DNA from 2 places in the Actinoplanes sp. NPDC051859 genome. Region 1 is predicted to be linked to the other one. Evidence: riboswitches for the same ligand, from Rfam matches in the RefSeq annotation. Region 1 holds a riboswitch; the other holds the start of a gene.
What was found. A riboswitch is a leader RNA that binds a small molecule or an ion and turns the genes downstream of it on or off. The one in region 1 is predicted to bind cyclic di-AMP.
Positions count from the first base shown of each region.

Region 2: linked by a shared signal. The riboswitch ahead of ACIA1L_RS05875 (C40 family peptidase) and the one ahead of ACIA1L_RS18125 (coiled-coil domain-containing protein) in region 1 are both predicted to bind cyclic di-AMP.

Region 1 covers NZ_JBITBX010000006.1:322,386-326,590, reverse strand. The annotation lists gene ACIA1L_RS18130 (ABC transporter ATP-binding protein) at 1-508, shown strand, start outside; gene ACIA1L_RS18125 (coiled-coil domain-containing protein) at 551-1,588, opposite strand; cyclic di-AMP (ydaO/yuaA leader) riboswitch at 1,592-1,729, opposite strand; cyclic di-AMP (ydaO/yuaA leader) riboswitch at 2,007-2,145, shown strand; gene ACIA1L_RS18120 (coiled-coil domain-containing protein) at 2,150-3,169, shown strand; gene ACIA1L_RS18115 (glycoside hydrolase family 65 protein) at 3,232-4,205, opposite strand, start outside.
Region 2 covers NZ_JBITBX010000002.1:407,662-411,866, reverse strand. The annotation lists gene rsmH (16S rRNA (cytosine(1402)-N(4))-methyltransferase RsmH) at 1-196, opposite strand, end outside; gene mraZ (division/cell wall cluster transcriptional repressor MraZ) at 425-856, opposite strand; gene ACIA1L_RS05875 (C40 family peptidase) at 1,324-2,115, opposite strand; cyclic di-AMP (ydaO/yuaA leader) riboswitch at 2,155-2,317, opposite strand; gene ACIA1L_RS05870 (MurT ligase domain-containing protein) at 2,781-4,001, shown strand; gene ACIA1L_RS05865 (type 1 glutamine amidotransferase) at 3,991-4,205, shown strand, end outside.

The sequences.
Region 1 (4,205 bases):
GGTCGAGAAGGGTGCGATCTACGCGGCCGGCCAGCCCTCGCTGCTGGGCGTCAACGCGGCCCTGATGAACGACCTGCCCGGCGAACGCAACGTGGTGCTCGGCTGCCTGGCCATGGGCATGAGCCCGGACCAGGTGAAGGCCCAGACGCAGGAGATCATCGACTTCTCCGGCATCAACGAACGCGGCGACTTCAGCTCGCTGCCGATGCGGACGTACTCCTCCGGCATGGCCGCCCGGCTGCGCTTTTCCATCGCGGCGGCCAAGAAGCACGACGTGCTGTTGATCGATGAGGCGCTAGCCACCGGCGACGCGAAGTTCCGCAAGCGCAGCGAGCAGCGGGTGCGCGAACTGCGCGCCGAGGCAGGCACGGTCTTCCTGGTCAGCCACAGCGAGCAGTCGATCCGGGACACCTGCGAGCGGTGCATCTGGCTCGAGTCGGGCGAAATCCGCGGCGACGGCCCCACCTCGGAAGTGCTCAAGGAATACGAGGCGTACACCAAGCGGTAAGAAAAGGGCGGCCCGCGGGCCGCCCTTTCCGTCAGTCCCGCGTCAACGCATCGACAGATGCACGTGGTTGGTGTGATCGCTGCTCGGATCACCGTTGCCCCGTGTGTACGCCTGCCAGCCACTGCCCGGCAGCCAGATCTGCTTGAACCAGATCACGTACAGCACGCCCAGCCGATCGGCGTTGTTGACGAAGTACGTCGCCAGACTGTCGCCGTAGCTGCGGCTCTTGCCGGTGGCGACGCCGCCGAAGCCCTTCTCGTCCGCGGCGAAGTCGCAAGCCTTGCCGCGCGGATGCTCACCGCCGTCCTCCTCGGGGCGGTAGCACGACACGAAATGGGTGAAGCCGTCTTTTTTCGCCTCGTTCATGGCGTGCAGGGTGCGGGGCGAGATGCACCCGTTTGTCGTGGGGTCGTCCACGCTGCATCCCTCATCCGGCAGCCCACCGTTGGCGGTCCGCTGCACAGCGCCGGCCTCGGCACTGCTGCCGCTGAATCCACCGGTGCCACCGGCCGGCGCACCGACCGCCGCCAGCGCGTCCTGGGCCTGCTTCTTGCGCTTGGCCATGACGGTGACCTGCTTCTGCTGGTCGCCGATTTCCTGGCCGATCGCGACCTTGGCCTGCTCCTGCTTGGTGCGGGTGTCGGTCAGGTCCCGGATCGTGTGTTCCTGCTTGATCGCGACGGTCTCGAGTGTCGAGACGCGGTCCAGCATGCCGCCCGGAGTGCCAGCCGACAGCAGGGCGCTCATCGGTCCCAGCCGGCCGGTCCGGTACGACTGCCGGACGACGTCGTTGAGCGCGACTTTCTTGGGGCCGAGTTCGGCGTCGAGCTGTTTGAGGCTCGCGGTCAGCGCGGCCTCACGCTTCTTCGACTGGGCCAGCTTCTCCTTTGCTTCGACGAAGCCCTTGGAGGCGTCCTCGAGCTTGGTGCGCAGGGACTTGGAGCCACCTTCACTGCCCGGTGCGGCGAGCGGCGGGGGCGCGGCGGTGGCCGCGCCGGGGGCGGCGAGCGCCAGCCCCGAGGTGGCGACGAGGACCGCGAGCACGGTCGCCAATCGTCGCCGGAGCGGGTCGTGCCTCACGTACTTTCCTTCCGTCGGCCGCCGACCGGGTTAGCTGACGGGTTCGGGACGGAAGCGATCCCTACCGCTGCACGCAGCGGATTCACCCCATTACGTAGTGGGTCCCCGGCTCGCCTTTCGGCGATTAAGCGGCGGCTCCGTGATGGAACCGTGACGAAGACTACCCACGCTTTGTCAATATTGACAGGTGTCGCACCAAGCGCATTTATCCGACCACGGACGGTAAGAATGCGAGCGAGAGTGCAACGACTCACATTGATCTCGTGACACGGGCTTGACCAGCGGCAACCCATCGAGAAGTGACGCAAAGTCGTTGCGCGGTAACGCTTTTCCCGACCGCTCGGGCACTGATTCGAGGGCCGTCGTCAGGTAAGCTTTCCGCCGGTCACTGCCCGGAAGGCACTGCCCCCAAGGTGCCGGCCGACCACCGCTTAATCGCCGAAAGGCGAGCCGGGGACCCATCGCACCATGGGGTGAATCCGCCGAACCCGCGCGGTAGGGATCGCTTCCGTCCCGAACCCGTCAGCTAACCCGGTAGGCGGCAACACGGAAGGAAACTGCATGACGGCAAGACCCCGCCGGTGGCTGACGCTGGCCCTGGCACCACTCGTCGCGATCACCATGATCGTGACCCCGGCCGCCCCCGCGGCCGCGGCGCCCGGCGGTGGAAGCACGGCGACCCCGGACGACGGCGACGACAACCCGCTGCTCAACGACGTGCTCGACAGCACCGGCCGGCGCTTTCTGGCCGCCAAGGCCGCGGTCGAGAAATCGACCAAGGCCCAGGCCAACCTGGCCGTTCAGGTGAAGAACGCGGAAACTCAACGGGACAAACTGCGGCCCCAGGTGGGCGCCATCGCGTCCCAGCAATACCGCACCGGCGGCCTGTCGACACTGGGCTTCCTGCTCAACACCCGCACGCCCGGCGGATTCCTGGAGAAGGCGGTCTCGCTCGAGGAGATCAACGCTCTCAACGACGGCAAGCTCCGCCAGCTCACCGCCGCGATCAACCAGGTGGCTACCGCCAAGGCCCGCCTGGACCAGGAACTCAAAGCGCAGCAACAGAACCTGCAGGCGATGAAGAAGCAGAAAGAGTCCGCCGAGAAGGCCCTCAACCTGGTCGGCGGCGAACAGGTCACCGGCGGATTCGTGACCGCCGAGTCCAAGGTGGCCGCGGCTGCGCCGCGCAACGGGGACAACGAGTTCGCCCCCGAGGGCTGCAACGTCGACGATCAAACGACGGGCGGCTGCGTCACTGCCCGGACCATGCACATGTTCAAGGAAGTCAAGAAGGCCGGTTTCGGCCGTTTCGTCGGCTGTTTCCGCCCCGGCGGGCCGTTCGAACACCCCAAGGGCAGAGCCTGCGACTGGTCCCTGCAGAAGAGCGGATTCTCACCCTGGCACAACAGGGACACCCGCGAGTACGGCAACAACCTCATGGCGTTCCTCGTCCGCAACGCCGACCGATTAGGCGTCCTCTACGTCATCTGGAACAAGATGGTGTGGTTCCCGGCCACCGGATGGAGTTCCTATTCCGGCGACAGTGACCATACGGACCACGTACACGTCTCGATGCTGTAGCGAAAGCCCCCGCCTCCCTGGTCTGCACCGGGGAAGCGGGGGCTTCGTCGTGTGTGCCGTAGCTACTTGTTGTTCGCGCGGCGCACCGGCGCCCGACCGGCGGGCTGAGTCGGGGCCGGACCGGTCGGCGCAGCCGGCGGGATCGCCAGCACCACCGGCTTGACCTGGGTAACCGTGACTTCCTTGCCGTGGTGCAGCAGCTCCAGCCGGGCCGAGCCGCCGCCGTTGCGCAGCGAGTAGGTCACCTCTTCTGGCGAGACCTCGACCCGGACCCGCAGCCCCCGCCACAGCAGCGAGAACTCCAGGCTGTTGATCCGGTTTGGCAGCCGCGGCGAGAAGGACAGCTGGCCGTTGTAGTCGCGCATGCCGCCCAGCCCGGCGACCAGGGCGATCCACGAGCCGGCCAACGACGCCACGTGCACGCCGTCCCGCGCATTCTGGTGCAGGTCGTGCAGGTCCATCAGGGCCGCTTCGCCAAGATAGTCGTGCGCCAACTCCAGGTGGCCCACCTCGGCGGCCAACACCGCCTGAATACACGCCGACAACGACGAGTCACGTACGGTCCGCGCCTCGTAGTAGGCGAAGTTGCGGGCCTTCTCCTCCGGGGTGAAGGCGTCACCGCGCACGTACATCGCCATCACCAGGTCGGCCTGCTTGACCACCTGCTTGCGGTAGAGGTCGAAGTACGGGTAGTTCAGCAGCAGCGGGTACGCCTCCGGCGGAGTGTTCTCGAAGTCCCACTCCGCCAGCCGGGTGAAGCCCTCCGACTGCTGGTGCACCCCCAGCTCCCGGTCGTACGGGATGTGCACGGCGGCCGCCGCATCCCGCCAGGACGCCGACTCCTCGTCGTTGACGCCCAGCTTGCGGGCCAGGTCGGGATGCCGCTGGGCCGCATCCGCCGCGGCGAGCAGATTCTGCTGCGCCATCAGGTTGGTGTAGACGTTGTCGTCCACCACCGCGGTGTACTCGTCCGGGCCGGTCACACCGTCGATGTGGAAGCGGCCGTGCCGGTCGTGGTGCCCCAGTGAGCGCCACA
Region 2 (4,205 bases), on a different contig from region 1:
CCAAGGTGAAGTCGACGTGCACCACAGCGGATCCCGAAGAACCCGAACCACCGTGCGCGCTCGACTCACCTGGAGAGCTGGAGCCAGGACCACCGACGGAACTCGGACCGTTGAGCGCGGGAGCGAGCAGCTCGAGGCAGCGTTCGAGCAGCACCGGCACATGCGTGCCGCGATGCTCCCCCATGTCGACTCCCATTGCCCCGCTCTTTCCTCGCGCGCCCCGCGACCGTTTGTTCCCGATCGGTGCCCGACCGTCTTCCGTACCGCCAGATCCCCATCCGCTCGTGCCCGTTGCCATCGGGCGCGCCCCACCGGACACACGCCTGGCACCGGGGAAGAGGCGCCAGGAGCGGGAGCGGCTGGAGATCTCGCAGTACGGCGGCAGCGACGTCCGGACCACCTCGGCGGCCGACAGGTGCCACGCCTACAGTCCGCCGGGCAGCACCCCCTCCTCGATATCGGCGAAGTCGTCCTCGCTCGCCGTGAGGTACTGCTCCCAGGACTGTTTGTCCCAGATCTCCACGCGTGTGCTTGCGCCGATCACCACCAGCTCGCGGTCGAGAGCCGCATATTCCCGCAGGTGCGCCGGGATGGTGACCCGGCCCTGCTTGTCGGGAATCTCGTCGTGCGCGCTGGCGAAGAACACCCGGCTGTAGGCCCGGGCGGCCTTGTTGGTGACCGGTTGGTCGCGCAGCTGCCCCGCGATCCGCTGGAATTCCGGCATCGGGAACACGTACAGACAGCGCTCCTGCCCCTTGGTGATCACGACACCTCCCGCCAGCTCGTCCCGAAACTTCGCCGGAAGGATGAGCCGACCCTTGTCGTCCAGGCGCGGGGTGTGTGTGCCGAGGAACATCGGCCCAACCCCCCTGCCCTGTGGCGCCGCTCCGTTGGTGCGGTGCGGTCTGCCGGTTCACTCGGGCCGGCAGGTCCTGCTTCCGGCCTGCCACTGCGCTCCACCTTACTCCACTTCCCTCCACTCGCAACCAGAATCGACGCGTCTGCGAACCGGATTCGCGGATGAATGCGCACGTCAGAAGCGGTGGAGCGGCAGTGGAGGGGAAAGCCCTTCCGATCATGGTCCACTTTCCGACAAGCCGCCCAGTCGGGCAGAAAACTCCGGAGAAAACGGGACCTTTTGCTCGCCTGCGACCCGCTCGGGGAGAGAAGTGGAGGGATCTTGTGGCGCGAAGTGGAGGGCTCCCCGACTCCCCGAGCAGTCGGACGCCAGGCAGGCGGCGGAGACGACGGTGGGGCCGTGACCCGAACCGGGTCACGGCCCCACCGAAAGTTGCCTTACTGCACTGCTTAACTGCGCGAACGTCAGGCCGCGAGGCGGCGTACGACGTAGCTGTTGCTCCAGATCTTGTGCTTGCCGACCGATGCACCCGGCTTGGGCGAGTCGTACATGTAGCCGCCGCCCGCGTAGATGCCGGCGTGGTAGCCGTGCGAGCCGTTGCGGAAGATGAGCAGGTCGCCCACCTTCTTGTTCGACTTGCTGACGGCCTTGCCGTAGTGCTGCTGCGAGTTGGCGCTGTGCGGCAGCTTCTTGCCGATCGCCTTCTTGTAGACGTACTTGGTGTAGCCCGAGCAGTCGAAGCGGTTGGGGCCCGAGGCGCCGAAGCTGTAACCAGCCCCGCGGTGCTTCTTCGCCTCGGCGAGGATGCGCTCACCGCTGCTGCTCTTGACCGTGATCTTGACCGGCGTGGACGCCACCGCGGCGTACGGCGTGGCGCCGACAGCACCCTCGAAGGAGGTGCGGAAGTAGGCCGTGGCGCCGGGCTTGTCGGTGAACTTCACGGTGCCGGCGTTGGCGCGCTTGCGGTCCCAGGTCTTCCACTTGCCGTTGACCTTGGTCTGGAGCCGGACCCAACCGCTGACCGACTTCTTACCGGTCTTGGGGTCGATCAGCGTCATGGTGATCGCGATCTTCCCGCCCCGCTTGACCGAGCGGGCGCTGTAGGACGCGGACACCTTGGGCTTGGCTTTGGCCGCGGCAGCCACGGCGGTGATCGGGGTGACGGCGGCCGCGGAGGCCGCCGGCGTGGCGATCAGCTGGCCGGCGCAGAGACACAGGCCCAGGGACAGTGCGACGGTTCCGGTGCCGGCAGACATGCGGCGGCCCCGGCTCGAACTGCGTTCGTGCACGGTAGAAGATTCCCTCCGGCACGCCTGCGAGGTTAGCTGTCGGGTTCGGGCGGGAAGGTGTGCCCGGTCGCCAGGTGGCGACTTCACCCCGAGGTCCGCCGGGTCTTGCGACCCGGAGCGGACCGGAAATGGGTCCCCCGTCCCTGCCCCCGTATGCCTTTATGGTTGTTCGCTTTCCTCGTGGTCGAACCGTCCGGACCGGGGCAGGGCTCGGCGTGATCCGGGCGGTGCGAGCGGTGGGCGGATGCTCACCGGCCCGTCCTTGCTACCGGATTTCTCGATCCACTGCGAGCCCTCTCAATGTCACTCCCCGTAATTGGCACAATGGACGGTGTCCGGTTTGAGATCTCCTCGTGACAAATGCCGCCACGTCATGTGTTCATGCGACTACTCACTGTCCAAAGTTACGGGTGAAACAGAACACAAATTTTTTGATGGCGCGTCTGATCATGGATGGGGGCAATGTCGGGCGAAAGCCATCTCACACCCCTCGACCGGGGGAAACACCACTCCGGACGCACATCCCGGCTCGGCCATTCGGCCAAACGCACGGCGACAGAGCGGCACCGCACTCGCCGCCACTCGACGTAGTGTCCGTTTCCGGTACCCTCGCAGCCGTGACGGACGGGAAAATGCCCTTGCGGGCCAAGGTCGCGACTTCGGTATCGCGCACGGCGGCGGCCCTCTCGCGGGCCGCGGGACGCGGCGACGGCTCGGTGATCGGCGGGTGGATCGGTCTCAAGATCGACCCTGACCTGCTGCGCAACCTGGCTGCCGGGCGGGCCATCGCGCTCGTGTCCGGCACCAACGGCAAGACCACGACGACCCGATTCGCCGCTGCGGCACTCGGCGTCCTCGGCCCGGTCGCCACCAACTCCTTCGGCGCCAACATGCCCACGGGGCACACTTCGGCGCTCGCGAAGGCCGGGGCCACCCCGTTCGCCGTCCTCGAAGTGGACGAGCACTACCTCGCCAAGGTGATCGACGACACCAATCCGCGGGTCGTCGCTCTGCTCAACCTCTCCCGCGACCAACTCGACCGGGCCAAGGAGGTGGCGATGATGGCGCAGCTGTGGCGCACCGCCCTCGCCGGCCACCCGGACGTGCACGTGGTCGCCAACGCCGACGATCCGATGGTCGTCTGGGCAGCCGTCGGCGCCCAGCACGTCGTCTGGTTCAGCGCCGGGCAGCGGTGGACCGACGACTCCTGGGTCTGTCCCGAGTGCGGCGCGCCGATCAAACGCGCGCACGGCGACTGGTGGTGCACCGGATGCGCGCTGCGTCGCCCGCAGGCGCAGTGGACGGTCGAGGACGAGGGCGTCCTCGACCCCAAGGGCGACTGGCACCTGGTCAAGCTCCAGCTCCCCGGTCAGGTCAACCTCGGCAACGCGGCCACCGCGCTGGCCCTGGCCGCCGAGTTCGGCGTACGCCCGATCGAAGCAGTCCCCCGCCTCGCGACCGTGGCCTCGGTGGCCGGCCGCTACGCCCAGGTCGACCGGGACGGGCGCAACATCCGTCTGCTGCTGGCGAAGAACCCGGCCAGTTGGCTCGAGGCGTTCGACATGGCCGAGGTCGCACCGACGCTGCTCTCCATCAACGCGCGCGACCCCGACGGCTTCGACACCTCCTGGCTCTACGACGTCGACTTCGCGCCGCTGCGGGGACGGCCCGTCCTGATCACCGGGGACCGGGCGTACGACCTCGCGGTGCGGCTGGAAGTGAACGAAGTGCCGTTCCGGCACGTTAGAACCTTCGACGAGGCACTCCGCGCCACACCGCCGGGCCGCCTCGAAGTAATCGCCAACTACACGGCCTTCCAGGACATCCGAGCGGAGCTAGACCGTGTCAACTGAGCACCTGCGCATCGTGTGGATCTACCCCGACCTGCTGTCCACGTACGGCGACCGGGGCAACATGCTGATCCTGGCGCGCCGGGCCCAGCTGCGCGGGATCCCGGTGGAGACCTATCAGGTGCGCTCCGACCAGCCGATGCCCGACTCCGCGGACATCTATCTCATCGGTGGCGGCGAGGACGGCCCGCAGGCGTTGGCTGCCCA